Regions from separate parts of the Pandoraea norimbergensis genome, predicted to be linked through region 2. Evidence: predicted binding sites of a transcription regulator. Region 2 holds the regulator's gene; the other holds the start of a gene.
What was found. Region 2 encodes NrdR, which represses ribonucleotide reductase genes. Its sites were predicted from a motif close to CACNANATNTNGTG; they were not measured.
Positions count from the first base shown of each region.

Region 1 (3,416 bases), 2.2 Mb from region 2:
ACCGCGCATTCGTCGGGGCCCATTTCTCGCGTATTCTCCGCGCTTTCCATCCCGCTTCCGCTCTCTATTAGCAAGCCTGCCCCGGTGGCCGGCTTGCGCATGCCTGTCGCATGCACTAAAACACAGTAACCAGCCCCGTACAGAACAAGAACGAGCGTGACGAGACGGGGACGGGGATCAGTCGACAGGAGGGCGCCATATGTTGATGCGCAGACGGATGTATTTCCTTCTTCCCGATTTGGCGAGTGCGCAGCGCACGATGAGTGACCTGCTGCTGGCGCGAATCGAGGAGCGTCACATCCACTTCATGGCACGTGACGAAATGGATCTGGAGGGACTGCACGAGGCTAACCTCCTACAGACTTCCGATATCGTGCACGGCGCTGAAGCCGGGCTCGTGATCGGTGGCTTCTGTGGGCTGGCAGTCGGTGCAGTCGCGGCGTTTTTCCCCATCGTGGGCACACGTCCCCAATGGGAGCTGATGATCATTACCGCGCCGCTCGGTTCGCTGTTCGGCGCGTGGGTGTCGAGCATGATCGGCGTATCGGTGCCGAACTCGCGGCTCAAGATGTTCCGTGAGCCGCTGGAGCAAGGCCAGATTCTGCTGATGGTCGATGTGCGCGAGAGCCGCGTCGACGAGGTTCGCGAGATGTTGAAAGCACACCATCCCGAAGCGCATATGGAAGGGGTGGAGGCGGCGATTCCGGCATTTCCGTGATCGATGGGTTCATCCGGCCGGCAACGGCCAATGGCGCCGCCCCTGTGAGCGGTGCGGGGTGGTACGCGTGTTGCACGACACGAGTCCGTTGCCACCCCCGGGCGTGGCAACGCCCATGGAAGCCTCTCGGCCTGGTGCGGCGAGAGGCTTCTTCTTTGGGGATTCTGCCGATTTTTTTCCGGGCATCGGCAGGGCACATTGACGGTGTTGTGCATCCCATCGTGCGTCACATCGGGGATCGCATTGCACCTCGCAGCGCCCTTTGGGCCCCCCGCCGGCGGCGTCACGCCAAGTGGGCTACAATGGCGCCCCTCGCTCTACGGGAGATCGCTGTGCCCGTCATGCTCCAGTCATTTGTGTCCCCTAATGTTGCCCACCGGCCGGATCGCCGCGTCAGCGCTTGCGCTGCGGTATCCCGCATGTTGTCGCGGGGCGCGGCATGAACGCACCGGATCGATCGAAAGTCGAAGGCACACCGAATCGGCTGCCGGTCTTCACGCTCGACACCGAAGGCTGGGTGCGCGAAGCGCAGCGACTGCCGTCGCCGAATTTCGACGCGCGCCCGGCTGGGCTGCCGACCGACTTGCTCGTGGTGCACAACATCTCGCTGCCGCCGGGGCAGTTCGGGGGCGACGAGATTCCGGCGTTCTTCCAGAACCGGCTCGACCACGATGCGCATCCGTTCTTCGACGAGATTCGCGGCGTGCACGTGTCGTCGCACTTTCTGGTGCGCCGTGATGGTGCGTTGCAACAGTTTGTGTCGTGCGACGCCCGGGCATGGCACGCCGGTGCATCGTCGTTCGAAGGGCGTGCGCGCTGCAACGACTTCTCGATCGGGGTGGAGCTGGAAGGCACCGACGAGACGCCGTTCACGGCGGCGCAGTACGCAACGCTTGCAGCGCTGACGCAAACGTTGCAGGTGCGTTATCCGATTCAAGCTGTCGCCGGACATGCCGATATAGCACCGGGTCGGAAGACGGATCCGGGGCCGCATTTCGAGTGGCAGCGGTTGCGTCGAATGGCGGGCCTGAACCCCGCGATGTTGCCGTTTCAGCCGGCGGATTAACCCCCATGCCGGAATAGGTTTTGCTTGACACGGCGACGCCACGGGCCTTCCCGGCGACACAAATTTTTGAGTTTGCGGAGTGCGTCATCTCCACTATACTTAGTGCCAATTCGGGTGCCGACCACTATATGTAGTGGTTTTTCATGAGGTCGGCGCAGGAAGCAATATCCATCAATACCGTGCTTGTCCCGCGGCATTTTGTGGGGCGGTACAGCAGCAAAGCCGTGCAGCGGACACCTCGAACCCTTGGCCGTCCGTCGGTCGTGCGGTGTTCAGCACTTCGCTCCATCGGCGCCCCCAGGGCGCATTTTTGCCGGCCGTCAAACTGGTAGAGACGCGCTAACAGCACCATCTCATTGGAACGGGAGTTTTTACATGCAGACTAACGAAAACCTCACCCGCCCGAACCCGACGGCCGCCGCGAATGCCGGCAGCACGGGTGCGTCGGCGCCCCAAACTACGGGCGCCTTCGCACCGGCGACCAACGCCGACTTCAAAGTGATTCGACGCAACGGCGCGGTGGTGGGTTTCGAGCCGTCGAAGATCGCCATCGCCGTGACCAAGGCGTTCCTCGCCGTGAACGGCGGTCAGGGTGCGGCTTCGGCGCGTGTTCGCGAACTCGTGGAGCAACTGACGCAAGCCGTCGTGCGTGCGCTGGTGCGCAGCCGCCCGAACGGCGGTACGTTCCACATCGAAGACATTCAGGATCAGGTCGAACTCGCGCTCATGCGCGAAGGCGAGCACAACGTCGCACGTGCCTACGTGCTGTATCGCGAAAAGCGTTCGCAAGAGCGTGCTCACTCGGTCGAAACCACGCAAGAATCGGCAGCGCCTGACGCACCGGTGCTGCGTGTGACCGACAACGGCGTGACGCGCTCGCTCGACATGGGCGTGCTGCGTGGCGTGGTGCAGGCCGCTTGCGAAAACCTCGGCAACGAAGTCAGCGCCGAGCCGATTCTGACCGAAACCCTCAAGAACCTGTACGACGGCGTGCCGCTGTCGCAGGTGTACGACTCGGCGATCCTCGCCTCGCGTACGCTCATCGAGAAAGAGCCGGCGTACAGCCTCGTCACCGCCCGTATTCTGATGCACACGATCCGCCGCGAAATCCTCGGCGAAGAAGTGCCGCAGGGCGAGATGGCAGCCCGTTACGTCGAATACTTCCCGCGCTTCATCAAGCAAGGCGTGGAAGCCGAACTGCTCGACGAGCAACTGCTGACGTATGACCTGGCCAAGCTGGGCGCTGCACTCGACGCATCGCGCGACCTCCAGTTCAACTATCTGGGTCTGCAAACGCTGTACGACCGCTACTTCCTGCACATCGACAGCCATCGCATCGAAATGCCGCAGGCGTTCTACATGCGTGTCGCAATGGGTCTGGCGCTGAACGAAGTCGAGCGCGAAGCACGTGCGATCGAGTTCTATCAGATCCTCTCGAGCTTCGACTTCATGAGCTCGACCCCGACGCTGTTCAACTCGGGTACGCGCCGCTCGCAGCTGTCGTCGTGCTACCTGACGACCGTCTCGGACGATCTGGAAGGCATTTACGAAGCGCTCAAGGAAAACGCACTGCTGTCGAAGTTTGCCGGCGGTCTGGGCAACGACTGGACGCAGGTTCGCGCGCTCGGCTCG
Region 1 is NZ_CP013480.3:5,498,706-5,502,121, reverse strand. It holds gene AT302_RS24080 (DUF1269 domain-containing protein) at 206-718, shown strand; gene ampD (1,6-anhydro-N-acetylmuramyl-L-alanine amidase AmpD) at 1,158-1,784, shown strand; gene AT302_RS24070 (ribonucleoside-diphosphate reductase subunit alpha) at 2,160-3,416, shown strand, end outside.
Region 1: the regulator NrdR is predicted to act here: its motif matches at 1,907-1,920, upstream of AT302_RS24070 (ribonucleoside-diphosphate reductase subunit alpha).

Region 2 (3,416 bases):
AAGTCGGTCGCGTCACGAAAAACCCGCCGGGCCCTTTGGGCTGCGGCGGGTTTAGCTTTGTGCACGCGGTGGTCGCGACTTTCTGCCGTCACGTATCGGGCGGAAGTCCCGGCTTAGAAGCGATACCTCGCCGAGACACCGCCCCCCACGCTGGTTTCGCCACGACGTGCGCTCATATTGCCCCCGACATGCACTTCGAGCTGCTTCTGGAACTGCACGTCAACGCCAAGATCGGCCGTGACGATGTGGGCCCCGAGCTTCGCGCTCTGTACCGTGAACGAACGCGTGGCGCCATAGAAAGCATTGGTCAGGCTGCTGCGCTTGTCGCCGAACTCGTACTCGTACGCCACGCGTAGCGAGGGGATCGCCTTGCCGCCCCCCACGTTGACCAGCTCATGCCACAGGCGCACACCGACGATGCCACGGGTTGACGTCCGCGACTGCGCGCCGATTTTCAGGGCATTCTGAGCGGTGATGTCGCCGCCACCGGTCTCATTGAAGGCGTTCACGCGTGTGGACAGAAAGCGCAGGCCCAACGTCGAATCCACGTTGATGCCGGCGACCGAATTGCGCCGTCCCACTTCACCGAAGGCACCGAAGGTGTTACCTCGTGTGTTGCCTTTGAGGCGCGGCGACACACCGCTCGTGTCGCTGCTGCGATCGGTCTTCAGGCTGTGATTGGTGTACGACGCGCCGCCGTTGACGAGCCACTGCTGGTCGCTCAGATGCGACGCGTACACGCCCAGACTGACACTGTTGACCCGGGCTTCGCCGAGTTGGTCATTGATTTGCGAGTTGTGATTGCCCACGCCCAATGAGCCGCCGACGATCGTGTTCGCACCGATTCGCGAGTCCACGCCGATGGCGCCGTTCACACCACGCACATCGAACAACCCCGTTTCGCCGTTTTGATGCGAGCGCTCGCCGGTGAACGAGGCCCAGCCGACGAGGTCTCTGCTGCCGAGGGCAACGCCCTTGCCGGTGGCGTCATCGAACGTCGCGCCGCCGCTCATCGTGCGCGTTTGCATGGCCCGCTGGAATGCACTGGCCGCCCCTTGCGCCGTCGCGGCGTCGTTCAACAGCGCCGCGCCCGAAAGCACGATGAGCGTGCGGCGCATTTCAGCCACGTCTTCGGCATTCGCCGGCGACACCGCTGTCGCGGCAAGCACAACCGCCGCCGAGAACATACCGGTGATACGAAGCGCGAACGATTGATGACTCACTGCTTTCATTTGATAACCCCTCATTTAATTCGCGAGAAATGATGAATAGCTTCATCACCTTCCAGACGGTGGCAGACGGCCATCCGTCAAGGATCGCGAATTCTATGAGGCGACTTATTGAAAGCCGGTCACCCCTGCAGTCTTTTAATACATCACCCAATCTTCAATTAAATTATTTCCCAACATTGAAAATTCCCGACATTAACTTCACGGAATGAATAGCCAATAAAAAACCCGCCGTACCCTTTCGGGAACGACGGGTTTTCCGTCCTGCATGTGCAGCGTTTGCCGCGTTCGCGCTCAGGCCACCGGCTTTCGCTTAGGCTTGACGTCGGTGCTGTCGATCTCTTCGAGCACATCGCGGAATTCCGCAATGTCTTCGAAGCTGCGATACACCGACGCGAACCGGATGTACGCGATCTTGTCCAGACGCTTGAGCTCGCGCATCACCAGTTCGCCAATGCGCTGGCTCACCACTTCGCGCTCCGCACCGGCCAGCAGCTTGTACTCGATGCGCGCAATCGCGGCATCCATCGCTTCGGCACTCACGGGGCGCTTGCGAATCGCCAACTGCATGCTGGCGCGCACCTTCGCACGGTCGTACTCCGCACGGCTGCCGTCTTTCTTGACGACGGCCGGCATCGTCAACTCGACGCGCTCATAAGTGGTGAATCGCTTGTCGCACGACGGACAGCGCCGGCGCCGCCGAATGGCAGCGCCGTCTTCCGCTTCACGCGAGTCGATGACCTGCGTGTCGTCATGCCGGCAGAACGGGCAACGCATGCGTGCGGGGCCGTCCGCTTAGCCGTAGACCGGGAAACGCTTGGTCAACTCGGCCACTTGTGCACGCACCTTGGCCAGGTTTTCCTCGTTTTCCGGGTTGTCGAGCACGTCGGCGATCAGGTTGCCGACCAGCTTGGCTTCGTCTTCCTTGAAGCCGCGCGTGGTCATGGCCGGCGAACCCAGACGCACACCGCTCGTGACGAACGGCTTTTCCGGATCGTTCGGGATCGCGTTCTTGTTCACGGTGATGTGCGCAGCACCCAGGGCGGCTTCCGCTGCCTTGCCGGTGATGTTCTTGGCGCGCAGATCGACCAGCATCACGTGCGATTCCGTCTTGCCCGACACGATGCGCAGACCGCGCGCCACCAGCGTCTCGGCCAGCACGCGAGCGTTCTTCACGACTTGCGCTTGGTAAGCCTTGAATTCCGGCGTAGCGGCTTCCTTGAACGCGACGGCCTTACCGGCGATCACGTGCATGAGCGGGCCACCCTGAATGCCCGGGAAGATGGCCGAATTGATCGGCTTCTCGAACTCGGCCTTCATCAGAATCACGCCGCCGCGCGGACCGCGCAGGCTCTTGTGCGTCGTGGTGGTCACGAAGTCGGCGTGCGGCACCGGGTTCGGGTACACACCGGCAGCGATCAGACCCGCGTAGTGCGCCATGTCGACCATGAAGTACGCGCCGACCGACTTGGCGATCTGCGACATACGCTCGAAATCAATCTTCAGCGAGAAGGCCGAGGCACCGGCCACGATCAGCTTCGGCTTGTGTTGCTGCGCGAGCTTCTCGGCAGCGTCGTAATCGATGTCTTCGTTCTCGTTCAGGCCGTAGCTGACCACGTTGAACCACTTGCCCGACATGTTCACCGGCGAACCGTGCGTCAGGTGACCGCCGTGGGCGAGGCTCATGCCCATGATCGTGTCGCCCGGCTTGAGCATGGCGAAATACACGCCCTGATTGGCTTGCGAGCCCGAGTTCGGCTGCACGTTCGCGGCTTCCGCCCCGAACAGCGCCTTCACTCGGTCAATCGCCAGTTGCTCAACGACGTCGACATATTCGCAACCGCCGTAATAGCGCTTGCCCGGATAGCCTTCAGCGTACTTGTTGGTCAGCTGCGAGCCCTGCGCTTCCATCACGGCCGGGCTGGTGTAGTTTTCCGACGCGATCAGCTCAATGTGGTCTTCCTGACGCTGATCTTCCTTCTGAATCGCGGCCCAGACTTCGGGATCGACGGCGGCAACAGTGGATTTCGATTTATCGAACATGGCGTTTGCGTTGAATTGAACAGGTTTTCCGGGAGGGGATGGCGCAGCGCATCTTCCTTTGTGCTTTGGAAGACGATAGACAGGGCAGCACCAACCATCACGGCTGCCCAGGCGAACGGCAAATAAGACCCCAGCGCTTCCCGG
Region 2 is NZ_CP013480.3:1,504,439-1,507,854, reverse strand. It holds gene AT302_RS06860 (autotransporter outer membrane beta-barrel domain-containing protein) at 114-1,232, opposite strand; gene nrdR (transcriptional regulator NrdR) at 1,524-2,006, opposite strand; gene glyA (serine hydroxymethyltransferase) at 2,025-3,272, opposite strand; ZMP/ZTP riboswitch at 3,371-3,416, opposite strand, start outside.